Regions from separate parts of the Streptomyces sp. NPDC000410 genome, predicted to be linked through region 1. Evidence: riboswitches for the same ligand, from Rfam matches in the RefSeq annotation. Region 1 holds a riboswitch; the other holds the start of a gene.

Region 1 (5,857 bases):
GAACTGCGGGATCTCGACGGCCGGTTCGGTCAGCCGCAGCGGTCCGGCGGGCATCCGCTCGAGGCCGGTGGCGATACGGCGCAGATCGAGCCACGGGATGCCGACGCCGCCGCCCGGGGCGTGCGGGTTGAGCCAGATTCCGTAGCGGTCGGGGAAGAGGGCGCGGGCGATGTCCACACCGGTGGCCACTTCATGGGCCCGGGTCCAGCCGGAGGCGGCGAGCTCCTGGGCGGAGGTGACACAGGGGGCGTAGACCTGGCCGTCCACCTCCATGTTTCCGTACTGGGCGTCGGGGGAGCCGGCCTGGCCGTGCCAGAGCAGCATCCAGAGCCGGCCTGCCGACGGGTCGCAGAGCGCGTGGAGCAACGCCTCGTACGCGTCGTAGCGTCCGGGCGTCACCTGGCGCAGCATGTGCTCGACCTGCCCGGCCGCCGCGGTGCCTGACGCGCTCACTGTGGGTCCCGCCCCTCTTCGATCCGCCGATCCATACGCCTGCGCCGCGCCCTGACACACGACGAGCGCGGCGGCCACGTCATCAAACCAGCTTAGGCGGCCTCACTGACACTGCCTTGACGACCCAGGCGTGCCGCCCGGGAGCGCCAGGGGTGCAGGTGGTGCTAGGGGTGCTCGGGGTGCTGACGGGTGTAGAAGGGGCGCACCCGGTTCAGCATCCAGTCGCCGACCGGGTCCTGTGTGACGTCCAGCAGGACCAGGTTGACGGGCCAGCTCACGGGGACCCGGCCGAGCGCCCGGCCCAGGGCGTCCATCGGGGCCGTGCGGTGGTGGCCCTCCCAGTCGGAGAGCTGGACGCCGATGAACAGGGAGGGCGCCTCGCCCTCGACGCTCGCGAGCACCCGGCGGGCGGTCTGGACGATCCCGGTCGACTCGAACTCGCCCGCCGCGGCGGCCAGGAAATCGACCGGCTCCTCCTGCCAGTCCGGCTCGTAGAGCCGCACCCGGCCCCCGGTCGCGGGACCGTCCAGGGGCGTGCGCCCCACCCGGCACAGCTCGGCGACGGCGATCGGCGGCAGCGGTACGCCGACGGCGCCGCCCGGGTTCACGGCGATGCCCAGCTGAGGGGGCAGGCCGCGGGCGAAGTCGATCGCGGGGGCGACGGTGCCGGAGACGGCGTCGCCGACGCACTGGAGGAACTGCTGCTGCGAGCTGAAGACGGGGACGTAGGCGGCGCCGTCGATCTCCATGGTGGGTAGGTCGAGGCTGGGGCTGTCCGGTCCGCCGCCGTTGGGCAGCGGCACCCAGATGTGGCTGCGGCCCAGTACTTCGACCAGCCGGCCGCCGGCGGCGGGGTTGCCGACGGAAGCGGCCAGCACCTCTTCGAGCTCATTGGCCGGCCATGTCGTGTCCACGTCGATCCCTGCTTCCCCGTCCGCCCCTGCCGGGCCACGATGTCCTGCGCCAGCAGGGTACCGGGGGTGGGGGCGCCTGCGGCGGCCACGCGGCGGAGCCGCACATCGATGCTGCTCCCCGCCCGCCCCTACACCCGCAGCGCCCGGCCAGGCTCTTCGCCTGCCGGCCGCCCCGGGCCGACCGCGCCCGCCCGGGGGAGCGCCGGGGGCGCCTGCGGCGGGCCACGCGGCGGAGCCGCACATCGATGCCGCTCCCCTCCCCGCCCCTCCCCGAACTGGGGGCAAGCCCCCAGACCCCCGTACGGCCTCCGGCCGTGTCCTCAAACTCCCCCTACGCCCTGCGGGCGTGGGGGGACCCCCGGCCGGGCTGGGTTTCCCAGCCCCGCCGGCGTTTGAGGCGCGGGGGTTCGGGGGCGGAGCCCCAGCGGGGCCGCGCCGCCGTCCTCACACCACCCCGTCGAAGCCGATCCGGGTCAGGGCCGTCGCCGCCGTCCGGTCCAGGAGGGTCGCGGAGGCGCAGCCGGACGGGAGGCGGCCGCGCTCGGCGTCGTGGACGAGGCGGGAGACCGCGCGGCGGTGGCGGGCGAAGGCGTAGCCGGAGACACCGCGGCCGCGCTCGCGCTGGCCCTCGCGGGCGAGGTCGGGGGTCACGTCCAGCAGGACCAGGTGCAGGGCACGCCCGCGCCGCCGCGCCTCGCGGGCCAGCCAGCGCCGCACCCAGGACTGCGTACCGCAGTCGTGCACGACCACGCTCGCACCGGAGCGCAGGGCGCGCCGCAGCCCCGCGTAGTGCGCGAGGCGGACCAGCGGCCGGTAGACGGCGTACGGCAGGGCGCGGGGCATCCGGCGGTCCCAGCGGTCCCGGGTGTCCTGGGAGTCGATCCCGCCACCCTCCGCGGCCCGCCGGATCAGGGTGGACTTGCCACTGCCGGGCAGCCCGGAGACGACGACCACGTCCCCCTGGCCGAAGATCAGCCGGCGCGGGGCGCGCCGCGACCGGTCGCGCAGATCGCGCACCACGGGCAGGTCTCGCAGCGGCACCGGCGCGGGCACCCCCGCCGGGACCGGATACGCGCCGGACACTCCGGATCGCTGCAACGTCATCGCTCTCCCCCTTGTCGGGTCTTCGGGACCCTGCCCAGGAAGCTTAAAGAAAAGGTAATGACCAACAAGTGATTTGCCGATCGGAGCGCCCGTGCAATGATGTGCCCGCCAACTGCATACCGGCCGTTCGAATCCGCGCGGGAGAGTCCCGGGCACCTCTGGTACCGACTTTCGGTACCTACGAGTGTGCCGGGCGCCGAAGGAGCAAGTCCCTCCCTTGAATCTCTCAGGCCCCGTACCGCGCGGGTGAGGCAGATCTGAAAAGCGGGCCGCCGCCCTGTGGCTGGTGGCTCCACCCAAGGTGCAAGTCGTGGTCATCACGTACGTTCCGTACGTGTGGTCGTGATGAACCTCTCAGGTTTCGATGACAGATGGGGAGGATCGTCCTCGCCAGTCATGCCCTGGGAGCCCCATCCATGAGCACCGCCCCCCGTCTCACCGCCCTCGATGCCCTGCATCGCTCGCTGGGCGCCACGATGACCGACTTCGCCGGCTGGGACATGCCGCTGCGCTACGCCAGTGAGCGCGACGAGCACAACGCCGTACGGACCAAGGCCGGCCTCTTCGACCTCTCCCACATGGGCGAGATCACCGTCACCGGGCCGCAGGCCGCCGCTCTGCTGGACTACGCGCTGGTCGGGAACATCGGCGGGGTCGCCGTCGGCCGCGCCCGCTACACCATGATCTGCCGTGAGGACGGCGGGATCCTCGACGACCTGATCGTCTACCGCCTCGGCGAGGCGGAGTACATGGTCGTCGCCAACGCCTCGAACGCGCAGATCGTCCTCGACGCCCTCACCGAGCGCGCCGGCGGCTTCGACGCCGCCGTGCGCGACGACCGCGACGCGTACGCGCTCATCGCCGTACAGGGCCCCGAGTCCCCCGGCATCCTGAAGTCGCTCACCGACGCCGACCTGGACGGGCTGAAGTACTACGCGGGCCTGCCGGGCACCGTCGCCGGGGTCCCGGCGCTGATCGCCCGTACCGGCTACACGGGTGAGGACGGCTTCGAGCTGTTCGTGGCCCCTGCCGACGCCGAGAAGCTGTGGCAGGCCCTGACGGACGCGGGCAAGGACGCCGGTCTGATCCCCTGCGGCCTGTCCTGCCGCGACACGCTCCGCCTGGAGGCGGGCATGCCGCTGTACGGGCACGAGCTGACCACCGCGCTCACCCCCTTCGACGCGGGCCTCGGCCGGGTCGTGAAGTTCGACAAGGCGGGCGACTTCGTCGGGCGCGAGGCCCTTCGGGCCGCGGCCGAGCGTGCGGAGACGAATCCCCCGCGCAAGCTCGTCGGACTGATCGCCGAGGGCCGCCGGGTCCCGCGCGCCGGAATGCCCGTCGTCTCCGGCGGCCAGGTGATCGGCGAGGTCACCTCCGGCGCCCCGTCGCCGACCCTCGGCAAGCCTCTCGCCATCGCGTACGTGGACGCCGCGCACTCCGCGCCCGGCACCGAGGGCGTCGGCGTGGACATCCGCGGTACGCATGAGCCGTACGAGGTCGTCGCCCTGCCCTTCTACAAGCGCCAGAAGTGACGACCGCGGTCTTCGCCGTCTCACCCTCCAAGACCACGTCCCACAGCACTCCCCCGCGTACAGGAGAATTCTGCTCATGAGCAACCCCCAGCAGCTGCGTTACAGCAAGGAGCACGAGTGGCTGTCGGCCGCCGAGGACGGCGCGTCGACGGTCGGCATCACGGAGCACGCGGCGAACGCCCTCGGCGATGTCGTGTACGTCCAGCTTCCGGCAGTCGGTGACACGGTGACCGCGGGCGAGTCCTGCGGCGAGCTGGAGTCCACCAAGTCGGTCAGTGATCTGTACTCCCCGGTGACCGGTGAGGTCACCGAGATCAACGCCGATGTCGTCGACGACCCGTCGCTGGTGAACTCCGCCCCCTTCGAGGGCGGGTGGCTGTTCAAGGTACGCGTCACGGGCGAGCCGGATGATCTGCTCTCCGCCGACGAGTACACCGCGTTCACCGGCAACTAGGGACCAGACCACCATGTCGCTTCTGAATACCCCTCTCCATGAGCTCGACCCGGACGTCGCCGCCGCCGTCGACGCCGAGCTCCACCGCCAGCAGTCCACCCTGGAAATGATCGCCTCGGAGAACTTCGCTCCGGTCGCGGTCATGGAGGCGCAGGGCTCCGTCCTCACCAACAAGTACGCCGAGGGCTACCCGGGCCGCCGCTACTACGGCGGCTGCGAGCACGTCGATGTCGTCGAGCAGATCGCCATCGACCGCATCAAGGACCTGTTCGGCGCCGAGCACGCCAACGTCCAGCCGCACTCCGGCGCCCAGGCCAACGCCGCCGCGATGTTCGCGCTGCTGAAGCCGGGCGACACGATCATGGGTCTGAACCTCGCCCACGGCGGGCACCTGACCCACGGCATGAAGATCAACTTCTCCGGCAAGCTCTACAACGTGGTCGCGTACCACGTGGACGACGCCACCGGCCAGGTCGACATGGCCGAGGTCGAGCGCCTCGCCAAGGAGTCCAAGCCGAAGCTGATCGTGGCCGGCTGGTCCGCGTACCCCCGCCAGCTGGACTTCGCGGCCTTCCGCCGGATCGCGGACGAGGTCGGCGCGTACCTCATGGTCGACATGGCCCACTTCGCGGGCCTGGTCGCGGCCGGTCTGCACCCGAACCCGGTGCCGCACGCCCATGTCGTGACCACGACCACCCACAAGACGCTGGGCGGCCCGCGCGGCGGTGTGATCCTCTCCACGGCCGAGCTGGCCAAGAAGATCAACTCCGCGGTCTTCCCCGGTCAGCAGGGCGGTCCGCTGGAGCACGTGATCGCGGCCAAGGCCGTCTCCTTCAAGGTCGCGGCCTCCGAGGAGTTCAAGGAGCGCCAGCAGCGCACGCTGGAAGGCGCGAAGATCATCGCCGAGCGGCTGGTCCAGGACGACGTGAAGGAGGTGGGCGTCTCCGTCCTCTCCGGCGGGACGGACGTGCACCTGGTCCTCGTCGACCTGCGCCACTCCGAGCTGGACGGCCAGCAGGCCGAGGACCGCCTCCACGAGGTCGGCATCACGGTCAACCGCAACGCGGTCCCGAACGACCCGCGCCCGCCGATGGTCACCTCGGGTCTGCGCATCGGCACGCCCGCCCTCGCCACCCGTGGCTTCCAGGGCGAGGACTTCCGTGAGGTCGCCGACATCATCGCCGAGGTGCTCAAGCCGTCGTACGACGCCGAGGCCCTCAAGGCGCGCGTGACGGCGCTCGCCGCGAAGTTCCCGCTTTACCCTGGTCTGTAACAGCCTGGTCTGTGACCACCGGGCCGTAACGGTCTGCCGTTAGCAGCCCGAAGCAAAACAAACGGGGCACCGCACACACTTACCGGTGAATGCGGTGCCCCGCAGCACGTACCGCGCGTTCGTTCTT
Region 2 (5,857 bases), on a different contig from region 1:
CCCGCGAGGCCGCTGACCCACGACCTGTTCAAGGACGTGCTGGAAGCCGTCGGGCAGGAGCTCACCGAGGTCCGGATCACAGACCTGCGGGAGGGCGTGTTCTACGCGGAGCTGGTCTTCGCGAGCGGGGTCGAGGTCAGCGCCCGGCCCTCCGACGCGATAGCGCTCGCCCTGCGCACCGGAACGCCGATCTACGGCAGTGACGGGGTGCTGGACGACGCGGGTATCGCGATTCCGGACGAGCAGGAGGACGAGGTCGAGAAGTTCCGCGAGTTCCTCGACCAGATCTCGCCGGAGGACTTCGGCTCCAGCAGCCAGTGACCGTCCCGCTTCGTGGCCCGTCATAGGCGGGTCACGAAGCACATTCGAGTAGCCTTTCCCCGGACCGGGGCACGGAAAACCACTCTCAGGGTGATTATCACTCGGCGTGCCGAGTGTGGCGATCGTTGACGCACCCCGAGTGACTGCCTACCGTCGTGATGGCAGGTCAAGGACGGAGGTCGGCGTGAGACACAGCGGCGACGGTACGGCAGAGGATCCTCTCGGACGCGGTCCCGGGCAGGGCGGGCCGTATCCGCTTCCCATCAGTTCGGCCGACCCCTCGACCGAGACCATCGGCTACCGGGGGCCGACCGCGTGCGCGGCGGCGGGCATCACCTACCGGCAGCTCGACTACTGGGCCCGCACGGGCCTGGTGGAGCCGAGCGTACGCCCCGCGTACGGCTCCGGCACTCAGCGGCTCTACAGCTTCCGGGACGTCGTCGTCCTCAAGATCGTGAAGCGCTTCCTGGACACGGGCGTCGCGCTGCAGAACATCCGGACCGCGGTGCAGCACCTGAGGGCCCGCGGCTTCACGGACCTGGAGCGGATGACGCTGATGAGCGACGGAGCGACGGTCTACGAGTGCTCCTCGCCCGACGAGGTCGTGGATCTGCTCCAGGGCGGCCAGGGTGTCTTCGGGATCGCCGTGGGCGTCGTATGGCGGGACGTCGAGGCGGCCCTCTCTCAGCTGCACGGCGAGCGCGTGGACACCGGTGAGACGCTGGTCGGCCACAATCCGGCCGACGAGCTGGCCAGGCGCCGCCGCGACCGGGCGGTCTGAGCGCCGCGAGCGGGCCGTCCGGGCCGTGCTGCGGCTCCCGGTCGCAAAGACGCTCGTACGCGCGTACGGCCGATTGTCAGTGGCGTAGGGCAGCATCAGGGGTGTGAGACCCGCGCCGACGATTCTGCATCTCGACATGGATGCGTTCTTCGCCGCCGCCGAGCAGGCGGCGAAGCCCAGCCTGCGCGGAAAACCGGTGGTGGTCGGCGGGCTCGGCCCGCGCGGGGTCGTGGCCACGGCCTCGTACGAGGCGAGACGCTTCGGGGTGCACTCGGCGATGCCGATGGGCCAGGCCCGGCGGCTCTGTCCGAACGCGGCGTACCTCGTGCCGAGGTTCTCGCTCTACCGGACGGTGAGCGAGCAGGTGATGGAGCTGCTGGGCCGGCTGTCGCCCCTGGTGGAGCCGCTGAGCCTGGACGAGGCCTTCGTGGACCTGGAGGCCGGGGGCGCGGCCCATGACTCGCCCTCGGCGCGCGAGGCCGGTGAGCGGCTGCGCAGGGACATTCTCGCGGTCACGGGGCTGACCGGTTCGGTCGGCTTGGCGGGTTCGAAAATGCTGGCGAAGATCGCCTCCGAGCAGGCGAAGCCCGACGGCCTCGTGCTCATCGAGCCGGGGACCGAGCGGGAGCTGCTGGGGCCGATGTCGGTGCGGACGCTCCCGGGGGTGGGGCCGGCGACGGGGGAGCATCTGCGACGGGCGGGGATGACCACGGTCGCCGAGCTGGCCGAGGCGGGCGAGGACGAGCTCGTACGGCTGCTCGGGAAGGCGCACGGGGCCTCGCTGTTCCGGATGGCGCTCGGACACGACGACCGGCCCGTGGTGGCCGAGCGCGACGCGAAGTCGGTGTCGGTGGAGGACACCTTCGACGTGGATCTGCACGACCGGGTGCGGATCCGGCTGGAGGTGGAGCGGCTCGCCGACCGGTGTGTGCGGCGGCTGCGCGGGTCGGGGCACTCCGGGCGGACGATCGTGCTGAAGGTGCGCAGGTACGACTTCTCGACGCTGACCCGGTCGGAGACGCTGCGCGGGCCCACGGACGATCCGGCCGTGGTGCGGGAGGCGGCGGCCCGGCTGCTGGAGTCGGTGGACACCACGGGTGGGGTGAGGTTGCTCGGGGTGGGCGTGAGCGGTCTCGCCGACTACACGCAGGAGGATCTGTTCGCGCAGGCGGCGGCGGGAGAGCGCGGTCCCGGGGATGCCGACAGGATCCCGGAGGAGCACGGCCCCGTCCGGGACGAGGCGGAGCCGGTGGAGCAGCAAGCGCCGACCGGGCGGCACTGGGCGGCCGGACACGACGTGCGGCATGCGCGGTACGGGGCGGGCTGGGTGCAGGGCAGCGGGCTCGGGCGGGTCACCGTCCGATTCGAGGAGCCGTGGTCGGCCGTGCCGGGCAGGGTGCGGACCTTCTCGGTCGACGACCCGGACCTGGAGCCGTCGGAGCCGCTGCCGCTGGTCCGTCCGGAGCTGGAAGAGCCGGAAGTGCCGGAAGAGCCGGAAGAGCCGGAAGAGCCGGAAGAGCCGGAAGAGCCGGAAGAGCCGGAAGAGCCGGAAGAGCCGGAAGTGCCGGAAGAGCCGGAAGTGCCGGACGAGGCGGATGAGCGGGATCAGCCGGATCGGTCGGATCGGTCGTCGTCGCCCGGGCGCCGCCCGAAGTCCTGGTCGGCCGCCGGGGGAGCGGGGAGGTCGAGACCGTAGTGGTGGTAGAGCTGGAGTTCCTGTTCGGGCGAGAGGTGCCGGCCGACGCCGAAGTCGGGAGCGTCCTTGATCAAGGCGCGCTCGAAGGGTATGTGGAGGCCGTCGCCCGTGAGTTCGCTGGGCTCCAGCGGCACGAACGCGTCCCGGCTGAACAGCCCGGTGCGTACCGCCGCCCACTCCGGTACCCCCGTCGCGTCGTCCAGATACACCTCGTCGACGGTCCCGATCTTGGTCCCGTTGCGGTCGAACGCCTTGCGGCCGATCAGGCTGCGCGGATCGATATCGGTCTGCACGGTCCCTCCAACTGGTCGCACTGCTCCGTACGTACTACGAAAGTGCACAATTGTGGGGTCGGCCACTCGAGGGCTGAGGCCAAGTCCTCGCTGGTAGGCTGGCAGACGGCTGCTGACCCCGTGCGGGAGAGTCCTCCGGCGAATGTGCCGTAGGCGCCGAAGGAGCAAATCCTCCCCGGAATCTCTCAGGCCCCCGTACCGCACGGAAGAGGTCACTCTGGAAAGCAGGGCGGGCGTCGGACGGCACCCACCCTCACCGACGGTGAAAGCCGGGACGTCAGCGCGCGGACGGACCGGTGAAGCTCTCAGGTTGAGATGACAGAGGGGGAGGCCGTCCGGGCACCCCCCAGGTGCCCCTCGCAGGTCGTATCGACCAGGAGGCCTCCGTATGACCGCCAACCGCACTCCGCTCTCCCAGCTGGAGCGAGGCACCCCCTTCGAGCAGCGCCACATCGGGCCCGACGCCGAGGCCCAGGCCAAGATGCTCGCGCAGGTCGGTTACGGCTCGCTCGACGAGCTGACCGCCGCCGCAGTGCCGGACGTGATCAAGAGCGCCGAGGCGCTCGGACTGCCCGAGGCCCGCACCGAGGCCGAGGTCCTCGCCGAGCTGCGCTCCCTGGCGGACCGCAACAAGGTCCTGGCACCGATGATCGGCCTCGGCTACTACGGCACCTTCACCCCGCCGGTCATCCTGCGCAACGTCATGGAGAACCCGGCCTGGTACACGGCGTACACGCCCTACCAGCCGGAGATCTCGCAGGGCCGTCTCGAGGCGCTGCTCAACTTCCAGACGATGGTCGCCGACCTCACCGGCCTGCCCACCTCCGGCGCCTCGCTGCTCGACGAGGGGACCGCGGCCGCCGAGGCCATGTCCCTGGCCCGGCGGGTCGGCAAGGTGAAGGACGGCGTCTTCCTGGTCGACGCCGACACCCTGCCGCAGACCATCGCCGTGATCGAGACCCGCGCCGAGCCGACCGGAGTGGAGGTCGTCGTCACCGACCTCACCGAGGGCATCCCCGCCGACGTCGCCGAGCGCGGCGTCTTCGGCGTGCTCCTCCAGTACCCGGGCGCCTCCGGAGCCGTCCGCGACCTGAAGCCGCTCATCGAGCAGGCCCATGAGCTCGGCGCCATCGTCACGGTCGCCGCCGACCTGCTGGCGCTGACACTGCTCACCTCGCCCGGTGAGCTGGGCGCGGACATCGCCGTCGGCACCACCCAGCGCTTCGGCGTTCCGATGGGCTTCGGCGGCCCGCACGCCGGCTACATGGCGGTCCAGGCCAAGCACGCCCGCAGCCTGCCCGGCCGGCTCGTCGGCGTGTCCGTCGACGCGGACGGCAACAAGGCCTACCGCCTCGCCCTGCAGACCCGTGAGCAGCACATCCGCCGCGAGAAGGCCACCAGCAACATCTGCACCGCGCAGGTGCTGCTCGCCGTCATGGCCGGGATGTACGCCGTCTACCACGGCCCCGACGGCCTGAGGGTGATCGCGCGCCGCACCCACCGGTACGCCACGATCCTCGCCGAGGGGCTGCGGGCGGGCGGTGTCGAGCTCGTGCACGGCGCGTACTTCGACACGCTGACCGCCCGGGTGCCGGGCAAGGCGTCCGGGGTCGTCGCCGCCGCCCGCGAGAACGGGGTCAACCTGCGCCTCGTCGATGCCGACCACGTCTCCCTCGCCTGCGACGAGACCACGGGCCGCGCCCAGCTGACCGCCGTCTGGGCCGCCTTCGGGGTCGACGCGGACGTCGAGGCGCTCGACGCCGTGGCCGACGACACGCTCCCGGCCGCGCTGCTGCGCACCGACGACTACCTGACGCACCCGGTCTTCCACAGCCACCGCTCCGAGACCGCGATGCTGCGCTACCTGCGCAGGCTCGCCGACCGTGACTACGCGCTGGACCGCGGCATGATCCCGCTCGGCTCCTGCACCATGAAGCTGAACGCGACCACGGAGATGGAGCCGGTCACCTGGCCCGAGTTCGGCCAGATCCACCCGTTCGCCCCCGTCGCGCAGGTGCAGGGCTACCTCACCCTGATCCGCGAGCTGGAGGAACGTCTCTGCGAGGTCACCGGTTACGACCGGGTCTCCATCCAGCCGAACGCCGGCTCGCAGGGCGAGCTGGCCGGACTGCTCGCCGTCCGGGCGTACCACCGGGCCAACGGTGACGAGCAGCGCACCGTCTGCCTCATCCCGTCCTCCGCGCACGGCACCAACGCCGCGAGCGCGGTCATGGCGGGCATGAAGGTCGTCGTCGTCAAGACCGCCGACGACGGAGAGATCGATGTCGAGGACCTGCGCGCCAAGATCGAGCAGCACCGCGACGAGCTGTCGGTGCTCATGATCACGTACCCCTCGACGCACGGTGTGTTCGAGGAGCACGTCGCCGACATCTGCGCGCAGGTGCACGAGGCGGGCGGCCAGGTGTACGTCGACGGTGCCAACCTCAACGCGCTGGTCGGCCTCGCCAAGCCGGGCAAGTTCGGCGGCGACGTCTCGCACCTCAACCTGCACAAGACGTTCTGCATCCCGCACGGCGGCGGTGGCCCCGGCGTCGGCCCGGTCGGCGTCCGCGAGCACCTCGCCCCGTACCTGCCGAACCACCCGCTCCAGCCGACCGCGGGCCCGGAGACGGGCGTGGGCCCGATCTCGGCCGCCCCGTGGGGCTCGGCCGGCATCCTGCCGATCTCCTGGGCGTACGTGCGGCTCATGGGCGGCGAGGGCCTCAAGCGCGCCACCCAGGTCGCCGTGCTCGCGGCGAACTACAT

What was found. A riboswitch is a leader RNA that binds a small molecule or an ion and turns the genes downstream of it on or off. The one in region 1 is predicted to bind glycine.
Region 2: it holds a riboswitch for glycine, as region 1 does, so the genes downstream of both, gcvP (aminomethyl-transferring glycine dehydrogenase) here and gcvT (glycine cleavage system aminomethyltransferase GcvT) in region 1, are expected to answer to the same signal.

What each region holds. Positions count from the first base shown of each region.
Region 1 is NZ_JBEPDM010000028.1:32,866-38,722, reverse strand. It holds gene ABT342_RS24675 (enhanced serine sensitivity protein SseB C-terminal domain-containing protein) at 1-453, opposite strand, end outside; gene ABT342_RS24670 (enhanced serine sensitivity protein SseB) at 618-1,367, opposite strand; gene ABT342_RS24665 (AAA family ATPase) at 1,812-2,471, opposite strand; glycine riboswitch at 2,600-2,722, shown strand; gene gcvT (glycine cleavage system aminomethyltransferase GcvT) at 2,888-4,003, shown strand; gene gcvH (glycine cleavage system protein GcvH) at 4,080-4,457, shown strand; gene glyA (serine hydroxymethyltransferase) at 4,471-5,730, shown strand.
Region 2 is NZ_JBEPDM010000029.1:7,627-13,483, forward strand. It holds gene ABT342_RS24960 (bifunctional nuclease family protein) at 1-321, shown strand, start outside; gene ABT342_RS24965 (MerR family transcriptional regulator) at 506-1,102, shown strand; gene ABT342_RS24970 (DNA polymerase IV) at 1,206-2,798, shown strand; gene ABT342_RS24975 (PRC-barrel domain-containing protein) at 2,708-3,091, opposite strand; glycine riboswitch at 3,205-3,302, shown strand; gene gcvP (aminomethyl-transferring glycine dehydrogenase) at 3,480-5,857, shown strand, end outside.